2 regions of the Rhizobium sp. ARZ01 genome follow, and region 2 is predicted to be linked to the other one. Evidence: riboswitches for the same ligand, from Rfam matches in the RefSeq annotation. Region 2 holds a riboswitch; the other holds the start of a gene.
What was found. A riboswitch is a leader RNA that binds a small molecule or an ion and turns the genes downstream of it on or off. The one in region 2 is predicted to bind thiamine pyrophosphate.
Positions count from the first base shown of each region.

Region 1: another riboswitch for thiamine pyrophosphate. It lies ahead of IB238_RS18440 (ABC transporter permease); the one in region 2 lies ahead of thiB (thiamine ABC transporter substrate binding subunit).

Region 1 covers NZ_JACVAE010000003.1:218,890-225,048, forward strand. The annotation lists gene IB238_RS18430 (NAD-glutamate dehydrogenase) at 1-1,591, shown strand, start outside; gene IB238_RS18435 (MFS transporter) at 1,739-3,136, shown strand; TPP riboswitch at 3,199-3,301, shown strand; gene IB238_RS18440 (ABC transporter permease) at 3,448-4,230, shown strand; gene IB238_RS18445 (ABC transporter substrate-binding protein) at 4,227-5,174, shown strand; gene IB238_RS18450 (hydroxyethylthiazole kinase) at 5,180-5,917, shown strand; gene thiE (thiamine phosphate synthase) at 5,904-6,159, shown strand, end outside.
Region 2 covers NZ_JACVAE010000003.1:460,262-466,420, reverse strand. The annotation lists gene IB238_RS19505 (hypothetical protein) at 1-51, shown strand, start outside; gene IB238_RS19500 (ABC-F family ATP-binding cassette domain-containing protein) at 554-2,380, opposite strand; gene IB238_RS19495 (thiamine diphosphokinase) at 2,384-3,043, opposite strand; TPP riboswitch at 3,149-3,261, shown strand; gene thiB (thiamine ABC transporter substrate binding subunit) at 3,307-4,311, shown strand; gene thiP (thiamine/thiamine pyrophosphate ABC transporter permease) at 4,415-6,025, shown strand; gene thiQ (thiamine ABC transporter ATP-binding protein) at 6,018-6,159, shown strand, end outside.

The DNA of each region.
Region 1 (6,159 bases), 240 kb from region 2:
CGAGATCATGACCGCGATCCTCAAGGCGCCGGTCGACCTCCTCTGGTTCGGCGGCATCGGCACCTATGTCCGCGCCGCCAGCGAAACGGATGCGGAAGTGGGCGACCGCGCCAACGACGCCATCCGCGTCACCGGCGAGGAGGTGCAGGCCAAGGTGATCGGCGAGGGCGCCAACCTCGGCGTCACCCAGCGCGGCCGCATCGCCTTCGGCTTGAAGGGTGGACGGTGCAATTCGGATGCGATCGACAACTCCGCCGGCGTCAACTCCTCCGACGTGGAGGTGAACATCAAGATCGCGCTCGCCTCGGCCATGCGCGAGGAGCGGCTGACCCGGCCGAAGCGCAACACGCTGCTGGCCTCGATGACCGACGAGGTCGCCCACCTCGTGCTGCGCAACAACTACCTGCAGTCGCTGGCGATCTCGCTCTGCGAACGGCAGGGCCAGGCGAACCGGACCGGACTGTCGCGGATGATGACGCGGCTGGAGGCGGCCGGACAGCTGAACCGCAAGGTCGAGATGCTGCCGAGCGACCAGGTGATGGACGAGCGCTATCGCGCCGGCAAGCCGCTGACGCGGCCGGAGATCGGCGTGCTTCTCTCCTATGCCAAGCTCGTGCTCTTCGACGAGATCCTCGACAGCGACCTGCCGGACGATCCCTATTTCGAGCCGACGCTCGTCGGATACTTCCCGGCGAAGATGCAGCGCACCTATGGGCAGGACATCCGTTCGCACCGGCTGCGTCGCGAGATCATCGCGACGATCCTGGCAAACGGCGTGATCAACCGCGGCGGGCCGGCCTTCGTCAGCCAGTTGACCGACGGCACCGGCTATTCGAGCGCCGACGTCGTCAAGGCGGCCATGCTCGCCTTTGAAGGCTACGAGCTGTTTCCGCTATACGCTGCCGCCGATGCGCTCGACAATGCGATTGCCGGTTCGGCGCAGAACGAGGTCTACGAGGATCTCGGCCGGATCTTCTCCAATGCCACGGCCCTTCTCTTGACCACCGGCGCCATCAACGCGCCGATGGAGACGGCCGTGCACAAGCTGAAGCAGGCCCTCAAGCAGCTACGGCCGCATCTTGCCGGGCTGATGCCCGAGGCCGCCCGCGAGGAACTGCGCCGCAAGGCGCTGTCCTTCGAGGACAAGGGCGTGCCCGAGCAGCTTGCGGGCGAGATCGCCGATTTGCTCGCCATGAGCTTCGTTCCGGAGATCATGCTGATTGCGACGCAAACCGCCGACAATCTCGTACGCACCGCGCAAACCTATGCCGGCATCAGCGAAACGCTCAACGTCGGGGCGCTTCTCGGTGCCGCCGGGCGCGTTCCGACGACGGACCTTTACGAGTCGCTCGCACTGGCCCGCAACCTTTCGGACATCGCCAATGCGCGGCGCGAACTCACCATGTCGGTGCTCGCCAAGCACAAGGGCGACAAGAACCCGCTTTCGGCCTGGCGCTCGGCCGACGCCGAGCGGCTGGGCATGGTGACGGGACGCCTGGGTGCGTTGACCGAGGCGGGAGAGGCGACGCTTGCGAAGATCTCCGTCGCCGCGGGCGTCCTGAGCGACCTTGCACACGGCCGGGCAAGGTGAGAAAGTCCCGCCGGGCGCTGTGGCGCCCGGCATCTCTTGCCGCTTGAGACGGTCCGATAGAACGACAGCCGGCTGATGATGAGCTGTTGACCTCAGGACTTGCGTCATCGCCGGCATCGGCTGCTCCAAGCGTGCGTCGGAGGGGCAATGACGGGAAGGCAAGATACGGGCGGGCGCCGGACAGGGCGGCTCGGCATCTGGGGCTGGATGCTGTTCGACTGGGCGGCCCAACCCTTCTTCACCGTCATCACCACCTTCATCTTCGGCCCCTACCTTGTCTCGCGGCTGGCGGCGGATCCGGTCGCCGGCCAGGCCGCCTGGAGCTACACGCTCACCATCTCCGGCATCATCATCGCAGTGCTGTCGCCCGTGCTCGGCGCGGTCGCGGACAGGACCGGCCGGCGCAAGCCCTGGATCGGCTTCTTCGCCGTTGTCCAGATCGTTTCTCTCTGGGCGCTCTGGTATGCTGCGCCCGGAACAGGTCTTTTCGTGTCCCTGACGATGATCGTGCTTGCGACCATCGCCGCCGAGTTTTCCATCGTCTTCAACGATTCGATGATGCCGCGACTGGTGAAGCCCGAGGAGGCGGGGCGGATCTCGAACCTTGCCTGGGGTCTCGGCTATCTCGGCGGCATGATCGTCCTGATCGGCGTAGTGCTGCTGCTGGCGGCCAATCCGGACACCGGCAGGACCACGCTCGGCATCGAGCCGCTGTTCGGGCTGGACGCGGCCAAAGGCGAGGACGCGCGGATCACCGGGCCGCTTTCGGCCGTCTGGTATCTCGTTTTCGTCCTGCCGATGTTCCTGTTCACGCCCGATGGCGGGCGCGGCATGAGGATCGGCCCCGCTGTGACGGCGGGGTTTGCGGACTTGCGCCATACGTTTGCGGAGCTGAAGGGCCGTCCCGGCATCGTCCGCTTCCTGATTGCCCGCATGATCTATCAGGATGGCGTCAACGGGTTGCTGGCGCTGGGTGGCACGTTCGCGGCCGGCATGTTTGCCTGGCAGACGATGGAGCTCGGCATCTACGGCATCATCCTCAACGTGGTGGCGATCGGCGGCTGCCTCTGGGCGAGCCGGCTCGACGGCCACTTCGGCTCGAAGGGCGTGGTGGTCGCAAGCCTCATATGCCTGACCATCGCGACCCTCGGCATCGTCTCGACGGCGCCGGGCCATACCCTGTTCGGGCTCATCCCGCTCTCTTCCGCCGATTCCGGCGGCCTGTTCGGCACGGCGGCGGAGAAGGCCTACATCGTCTACGGGCTGCTTGTCGGCATCGCCTTCGGCCCGGTGCAGGCGTCCGCCCGCTCCTATCTGGCGCGCAGCGTGGCGCCGGAGGAGGCCGGACGCTATTTCGGTCTCTACGCGCTGACCGGGCGGGCAACTTCGTTTGCCGCCCCGCTTTCCGTCGGCCTGATCACCAGCGCGACCGGTTCGGCAGCACTCGGCATGGGGGCGCTTGTCGCCTTCCTTGCCGTCGGACTGGTTCTCCTGCTGCCGGCGCCCTATCCGGCGCACGACCCGGCTACACGCGCGGCCGCATAACGGCTTCCGGTCGCGATATCCACAGCGGCCGTTGACATTCGCAACGGACTTGGTCAGTTTCCCCTCATTCCGAGGGGGGCATCCTACGATGCTGAGATGGCGGTGAGCCGGACCCTTGAACCTGATCCGGGTCATGCCGGCGTAGGAACGGAAAAACCGCCTTAGCCGGCGTCTCTTTCTATTCTCCGCTTCACCTGGATCTCCGTGATGATACGTCGGGAGATCGATCGATGATGCTTAGTTACCCCACCACTTCGAACAGGCTCCGGCTGTTATCAGCTGATCTGCAAGACCGCGCCGTCTGACACAAGATGCGGGCCCTACATGCGGGGCTGGCGCTGTCGGCACTCGTCACTCTGTGGCAGGCCGCGGTCTGGCTTTTTGATCCCCCCTCCTACCTGATTCCGTCGCCTATGGCGGTCGCAGCGGCATTGGCGCAGCGTCCCGGCCTTTTCGTCGAGCATGGTCTGGTGACGCTCGGAGAAATCCTGGCCGGGTTTCTGTCCGGCACCGTCTTTGGCATCGCCACGGCGTTCGGCCTGGCGGCACTGCCGCGGGTCGGCCAGCTCGTCTGGCCCATGGTTCTGATCCTGCAGGCCCTTCCCGTCTTCGTGCTGGCGCCGATCCTGGTGCTCTGGCTCGGCTTCGGCATGGCGTCGAAGGTGGCGATGACGACGATCATCATCTTCTTTCCGGTGGCGTCCGCCTTTGCCGACGGGCTGCGGCGCACCGATCGCGCAATCCTAGACGCGGTATCGCTGACGGCGGCGACTCACTGGCAGGCACTGGTCAGCATCCGCGCGCCGCTGGCCCTGCCCGGTCTCGTCTCGGGCCTTCGCGTCGCAGCCCCGCTCGCTCCGCTCGGCGCAGTGATCGGCGAATGGGTGGGCGCCTCTGCCGGGCTCGGCTTCGTCATGGTGCAGGCCAATGCCCGTATGCAGACCGACTCGGTCTTTGCCGCCATGGCTATGCTTGCTGTGCTGACCATCCTTTTGCGGATCGCCGTCGACCGCCTCACCGCCGGCCTCACCCCCTGGGTCGCCGAGACAGATCCCACCGCCTTCCCGTCCTTACGCAGGAGAACTCAACGATGAAAATACGCACCCTTTCCTTCGCGATCGTCGCCCTATCGGGGCTTCTAGCGGCCGCCCCGACGCAGGCGGCCGACAAGCTCACCGTTCTCCTCGAATGGTTCGTCAACCCGGATCACGCGCCGATGGTGATCGCCAAGGAGCGCGGTCTTTTCGCCGCGGCCGGGCTGGACGTCGAGCTTGTTCCGCCGGCGGATGCATCCGCGGTGCCGCGGCTCGTTGCGGCGAAACAGGCCGATATCGGCGTACATTACCAGCCCAATCTCTATCTCGACCATGCCGCCGGTTTACCGCTCGTGCGCTTCGGCACGCTGGTGGAAACCCCGCTCAACACGGTCACCGTGCTCGCCGATGGCCCGATCAGGAGCCTGAAGGACCTGAAGGGAAAGAAGGTCGGGTTTTCGGTCTCGGGCTTCGAGGATGCGATGCTGAAGCGCATGCTTGCCTCAGATGGGTTGAGCAATGACGACGTCGCGCTCATCAACGTCAACTTCTCGCTGTCGCCGTCGCTGATCGGCGGCAAGGTGGATGCCACGCTCGGCGGCTTTCGCAATTTCGAGCTGACGCAGATGCGGCTCGAAGGCCACGAGGGCCGCGCCTTCTTCCCGGAGGAGCATGGGGTTCCGGTTTACGACGAATTGATCTTCGTGACGCACAAGGACCTTGCCGCCGACGATCGCCTGCCGCGCTTCCTCGCGGCCGTCGAACAGGCGTCCGTGTATCTCACCAATCACCCGCAGGAGGCCTGGCAGCTCTTCATCAAGGCCCATCCCGACCTCGACGACGAACTGAACCGCCAGGCCTTCACCGACACGCTGCCGCGCTTTGCCAAGCGGCCGGCCGCGCTCGACCGGGGCCGGTACGAGCGGTTCGGCGCCTTCATGAAAGAGAGCGGCCTGATCGAAGAGGCGCCGGCGATCGAAGACGTCGCGATCGAGATCCGGTGATCGGCATGCGCGACCTTCCATCCCCGCAAATGGCGGCCCGGCTTCTTGCCCGCGTCAGGGAACAGCGCCCGCGCGTCCACTGCCTGATGAACACCGTGGTGCAGAAATTCACCGCCGACGGCATCACCGTCGTCGGCGGCATTCCCTCCATGACCTCTTCGCGTGAGGAGATCGCCGACTTCGTGGCGAAGGCGGATGCGCTGACCGTCAACCTCGGCACGCTAGATGCCGAGCGACGGACGGTGATCCTGCGCGCCGTCGAGGTCGCCAATGCCGGCAGAAAGCCCTGGATCCTCGACCCTGTTCATTGCGACTACTCGCCGTCACGTCTGGCGTTCGCCCGCGACCTGATCGCGCTTAAGCCGACGATCGTGCGCGGCAACCGGTCGGAAATGGAGCTGATTGGCGCGACCGCGGAAAGCCTGCGGATCCAGACAGGCCCCGTCGATTATCTGGCACAGGGAAGCGTGACGGTGCGCATCGCCAACGGCCATCGCTGGATGGCGGAGGTGACGGGCACCGGCTGTCTCTCGGGCGGTGTCATCGCCGCCTTCATGGCGGTGGAAGAGGCCCCGCTGAGCGCCGCTGCCTGCGCGCTCACTGTTACCGGCGTTGCCGCCGAATGCGCGGCAAATAATGCCGCCGGACCGGGCACGTTCGGCGTCGCGCTTCTCGATGCGCTCTCCGCGCTCGGTGAAAAAGAACTCGTTGCTCTTGCAAGGATCGAACATGACCAAGATTGACTACCGATTGAACGCGCTGGTCGATGCGGGGCTTACCGCTGTCGGCCCGCTTCCGCAGCTTGCGAACCTTGCGGCAAGCAATGGCGCGACGCTGATCCAGTATCGCGACAAGACAGCATCCACGCGCACGATGATCGAGACGGCGCGGGCCATCTGCGAAGCGCTTGCCGGCAGCGGCGTGCCGCTCGTCGTCAACGATCGGGTGGACGTGGCGCTTGCGGCCGGTGCGGACGGGGTGCATC
Region 2 (6,159 bases):
GAAGCGTCAAGCTGCAGCTTTGAAGCAGGCGTGTGCGTGATACGCCCTTGAACGGCTTGCGCGGTATCTTCCGGCTCGCGAAAAACCGCGCAATAGTCATCACGGCTAGATTTCCACGCTCTTGATTACTTGGACGTTTGGTGTGCTTTGACGAAGACACCACTTGTGTCGAAGTGGCATTCGAACGTGCCCTCCACGTCACCCTCGGCGGGCCATTGGCCGTAAACGACAGAACCGTCCGCAGACGCCTCGATCGGAAGCGGTGTCTGGAGGTCCTGAGGGCGCCGCTTCAATTTCTTTGCTGCCTCGCCGATGCAACGGGCCGACATCTGCGATTGCGGGACGGGCGTTACAGCACTGGGCGCCGCACGATCGGCAGGTTCGCCGCTTCGACAGGCCGCGAGCGACAATCCGGCAAGAATGAGAAGTGACGCTGTTGCCTTAGTTTGCGGTGTCATCGACCGTCCCTGAGTGATTCACCAGGTCAACATAGCCGTCGCGGCAACGGCTGGCGAGTAGGGACCCGCCCACGACACCACAGAGTTGCGACTACTTAACCCTCCAGCTCCTCACGCAGCATCTCCAGTTCAAGCCACTCCTCCTCCATACCGATGAGATCGGAGCGAAGCTTTTCCAGTTCGGCTGCAAGGCGGTTGAAACTAGCGGGATCCTTCGAGAAGAGCGCCGGATCGGCCATCTTCTCTTCGCGCCGGGCGATTTCGGCCGCCGCCTTCTCCATCTCCTTCGGAAGATTCTCCAGCGCAAACTTCTGCTTGTAGGAGAGCTTGCCCTTGGACTTTTCGGCCGACTTCGCGGCGGGAGCGCTATCTGCGCTCTTCGCCTTCTCCGACTTCTCCGCCTTCCGCCGTTCTTCGAGCGCCCCCCGGCGCTGCGCCATCATGTCCGAATAGCCGCCTGCATACTCGATCCAGCGGCCGTCCGGCATTTCCGGGTCCGCGGGTGCGATCGTCGACGTAACCGTCCGGTCGAGAAAATCGCGGTCGTGACTGACAAGGATGACCGTGCCGGAAAAGCCGGCGACGATCTCCTGCAACAGGTCCAGTGTTTCGATGTCGAGATCGTTGGTCGGCTCGTCGAGGATCAAAAGGTTGGTCGGCCGCGAGAGAATTCGCGCCAGCATCAGCCGGGCGCGCTCGCCGCCGGAAAGGTTGCGGATCGGCGTGCGGGCCTGTTCGGGCTGGAACAGGAATTCTTTCATATAGCCGGTGACATGGCGCTGTTCGCCGTTGACGATCAGGTTCTCGCCGCGCCCGTCGGTGAGATAGTGCGCCAACGTCTCGTCGAGGTCCAGCTCGTCGCGGCGCTGGTCGAGGGTGGCAATCTCGAGGTTGGTGCCCAGCTTGACCGTACCGCTGTCGGGCGCGAGTTGTCCGGTCAGAATTTTAAGGAGCGTCGTCTTGCCGGCACCGTTCGGACCCACGAGACCAATGCAGTCGCCGCGGTGGACGCGGATCGAGAAGGGAGCGACGATCGTGCGCTCGCCATAGGCTTTGGTCACCTTTTCGGCCTCGATCACCAGCTTGCCGGACTCCTGTGCGTCCGAAGCGGTTGCCTGGACTGTGCCCAGCGCACCCTTGTGGCCGCGGTAGCGGCTACGCATGTCATGGAGTTCTCCAAGGCGGCGCATGTTGCGTTTGCGGCGTGCCGTCACGCCGTAGCGCAGCCAGTGTTCTTCACGCTCAATCGCCTTGCCGAGCTTGTGCTGCTCCAGTTCTTCGGCTTCGAGAACCTGGTCACGCCACGCCTCGAAATGGCCAAAGCCGCGGTCTAGCCGGCGCGACGTACCGCGATCGAGCCAGACGGTCGCGTTGGAGACCTTCTCGAGGAACCGACGGTCGTGGGAGATGACGACCAACGCCGAGCGGCTCCTTGTCAGTTCGTCTTCCAGCCATTCAATCGTCGGCAGGTCGAGATGGTTGGTCGGCTCATCAAGGAGCATGATGTCCGGCTCCGGCGCCAGTACGCGGGCGAGCGCCGCCCGACGCGCCTCACCACCCGAGAGCGTCTTCGGATCCTCCTCGCCGGTCAGCCCAAGATGGGAGAGCAGATAGGTGACCCGATAATGATCGTCGCCTGGACCGAGTCCAGCTTCCGCATAGGCCGCAACCGTCGCAAATCCTTCGAAATCTGGAGCCTGTTCGAGATAGCGGATGGTTGCCGAAGGATGGCGGAAGATCTCGCCTGACTGCGGCTCGACGATGCCGGCGGCGATCTTCAGAAGGGTCGACTTGCCCGAACCGTTGCGTCCGACAAGGCAAATGCGGTCGCCAGGCTCGACCTGCAGGTTTGCGCCGGCGAGCAATGGCGTTCCGCCGAAGCTCAGGAACGTATCGTCCAGTTTCAGAATGGGCGGTGCCAAGTGTCAGGCTCCTGAAAAATCGTAGGGTCGGGCGAGCAACACGGCCAGCCCGGCATCAAGGGTGAAGGTGACGGGGCCGAGCGCCACGTTGGAAACTGTGCGCGAGGAACCGAACGGAAGGTCGAACGTGTTCAGCGGGTAACGCACGTTTTGGATTGAAAGACCCGCCAGCGCGGTCAGGCCGAGAATGGAGAACAGACTCTTCTCCGGCAGGTCGATCACAGTCCGGCCAAGCGGCAGCGGCCAGGCCTCCTCCAGCCCGGAGGTCAACATGATGTCCAAGCCATCTTTCTTGAGCGCCGCGGCGTGAAGCAGATGCATCAGCGCGTGATCGCTGCGTTCGCCGCCGAGGGCGCCGGCGAGGATCAGCCTTCGCGCCCCGCGTTCGAGCGCCGCTGACACGGCGATCTCGCCATCGGTGGCGTTCTTGGCGACAGGATAGGACTCACGTGGAACGTGGCTCCAGGCTTCGAGCTCTTCAGGAGAGGTGGAATCGAAATCACCGACCCAGGCTTCGGGCGTGATACCGAGCATTGCGGCATGACGCATGCCTCCGTCGGCAGCGATGAAGCGGGCACCGGCCGTCGCCATCCGGAACCGGAGCGTCGGCTCAAGATCTCCTCCAAGAAGGACGACAAAAAATTGGTCGGCAGCGTTCGTCATGCGCACACCGTCTAGCGCATGTTCCGCGGGAATGGAAACGCCTTTGCAGATGATGGACCGGCAGCAAGCCGCTTGCATACGGGGCTGTGCCGGACTAATGCTCTTCATGCTCTAACGGGGTGCCTGTGGCTCGTAAGAACCAAAGGCTGAGAGGCATACGCCAACCCGCGGAACCTGATCCGGTTTGTACCGGCGGAGGGATTAGACGGCACATCCAGCGCCCTATTCCCGTTCATTGGATCGAAGAGGAGGCGCTGATGCGCATGAGACTACTCTCCACGCTTACGCTGCTCGCCGCAGCATCGTTCGTCTCGCCGGCGGTTTCGGCCGACAAAACGCTCACCATTTACACCTACGAGAGCTTTGTCACCGAATGGGGGCCGGGAGCCAAAATTGCCGCTGCATTCGAGAAGACCTGCGATTGCAAGGTCGAATGGGTCGGCGTCGCTGACGGCGTGGAACTGCTGACGCGGCTTAAGCTGGAAGGCGCAGGCACGAAGGCAGATGTTGTCCTCGGTCTCGACACGAACCTGATCTCTGAAGCCAAGGCAACCGGGCTCTTTGTCCCCCACCAGCTTTCTCCTGAAGTCCTGACCGTGCCTGGTGGTTTCGCAGACGACACCTTCCTCCCCTATGACTATGGCCACTTCGCAGTCGTCTATGACACGGAGGCACTGAAAAACCCGCCAAAGAGGCTGAAGGAACTGGTCGAGGGCGATCCGAACGAAAAGATCGTCATCGAGGACCCCCGCACTTCGACACCGGGTCTCGGCCTGCTGCTCTGGGTCAAGTCCGTCTACGGCGACAAGGCGGGCGAGGCTTGGACGAAGCTGAAGGACCGGGTTCTGACCGTCACCCCCGGCTGGTCCGAGGCCTATGGCCTCTTCACCAAGGGCGAAGCGCCGATGGTGCTCTCTTACACGACCTCCCCGGCCTATCACATGGTGGCGGAGAACAGCGAACGCTATCAGGCAGCCGCGTTTTCCGAGGGCCATTACGTACAGATCGAAGTCGCCGGCATGACCAAGGCAGCCGACGATCCGGAGTTGGCCAGGAATTTCCTCAGCTTCATGACCGGCCCCGATTTCCAGTCGATTATTCCCGAGACGAACTGGATGATGCCGGTTGCCGCAACCCACGCTCCCCTCCCTGACGCTTTCGGCAAGCTGGTAAAGCCCGAGCACACCTTCCTTTTTTCCGCCGACGAGGTTGCAGCAAACCGCAAGGCCTGGATTGACGAATGGTTGGCAGCAATGAGCGCCAAATAAAGGCCAGATTACCTGCGGAGGTGCGGGACGGCTCCTCCGGGCTGATGTGGCAAGGCACCCGCGTCAGCCGCATGAACCGCGAACGTGATGCCTTGAGCACTGCATGTACACGACGAGCGAAAGAACTGCGATCATAGGAGCCGGGGGCATAGCCCTCGGCTTCATCCTGCTGTTCGCCGGCCTTTCAACTGCAATGCTGCTCTTGAACGCCGAAGGTGGCACCGGCGGTGCACTGTTCGATGCCTACCTTATCCGCGTCGCGCGGTTCACGCTCGTCCAGGCCAGCCTGTCGACCCTGCTCTCGGTCGTCATCGCCATCCCGGTTGCCTGCGCTTTGGCGCGCCAGCGGGGTTTTCCGGGTCGCACATGGATTGTTCGGCTTTCCGCCCTCCCCCTCGGTCTCCCGGCACTGGTGGCGGCACTCGCCATCGTCGAGGTATGGGGCCGTCGCGGCGTCGTCAACGAGGTGCTTGTGCTACTCGGGCTCGACAATCCCATCAGCGTCTACGGCCTGGCAGGCATCCTCATCGCCCATGTCTTTTTCAACCTCCCGCTCGCCGCGCGCCTGATGCTGGCCGGATTGGAGCGCATTCCAGCAGAATATTGGCTGACCTCGGCCAATCTCGGCATGCGGCCGGCTGCCGTCTTCCGCCTGATCGAATGGCCGGTCATCCGTGGGCTCCTGCCCGGAATTGCCGGCCTCATCTTCATGCTTTGCGCAACGAGCTTCACGATCGTGCTTACGCTCGGTGGAGGTCCGGCCGCGACGACGATCGAAGTCGCGATCTATCAGGCACTGCGGTTCGACTTTGATCCGCAGCGCGCAGTGATCCTGTCGGCGATGCAGATCGTGGTCACCGGAACGCTGCTGGCATTGATGCGGATGCTTGGAACGCCGGCGGAAGAGGCGCCGACGAGCGGCCGCATCGTGCGACGCTTCGACGGGAAACGAAGGAGGATCACCGACAGCCTCGCAATCTCGGCTTTCGTGCTCTTTACCGCCACGCCGTTTGTCGCCATCGTCACGTCAGGACTTTCCGCCGACCTGACCCGCCTTGCGGCAGATCCGTTGCTGCATCAGGCCTTTTTGACCAGCCTTGCAATTTCAGCTACTTCGGCCGCACTCTGCCTCGCCATCGCACTTCCCGTCGTTGCCGTTCCGCAGCTTACGGCGTCCGGGGGTAAGCCCGCACGATATCTGGCGGGCGGGCTTCAGGCCACAAGCTCGCTCATCCTGCTCGTGCCGCCCGTCGTCGTGGCGACCGGCTGGTTTCTGATGCTGCGCCAGTTTGGCGCGACGGGACCCTTCGCACCTTACGTCGTGGTTGTCGTCAATGCCCTTATGGCCCTGCCATTTGTGGTACGTGTGCTAGGCCCGGCCTACCGAACGCATCTTGCCCGCACGGGCCGGCTCTCTGTCAGCCTCGGTGTCACCGGGTGGCATCGAGTGAGGTGGATTGATCTGCCGGCATTGAAGCGGCCGCTGATGACAGCCTTCGCCTTTGCCATGGCCTTGTCGCTTGGCGATCTCAGCGCAATCGCCATCTTCGGTGCGGATGGGTTTGTTACCTTACCCTGGCTGCTGTTCAGCCGGATGGGAAGCTATCGCACGGCGGATGCGGCAGGAATCGCACTACTGCTGGGTGCTATCTGCCTGCTGCTGACGCTGCCGTCCACCGCAGGGGAAAAAAACACAGGGCAAGAGAATGGTTGATCCCGCCCGCCCAAACCCGGATGTCCCTGCGATCGATCTTGTGGCCGCCACCGTTCAGTTCGAGCAAAAGCGTCTCGTCTTCAATTGCGCCATTACCAAAGGTGCAAGCGTTGCCGTCACCGGTCCGTCCGGAG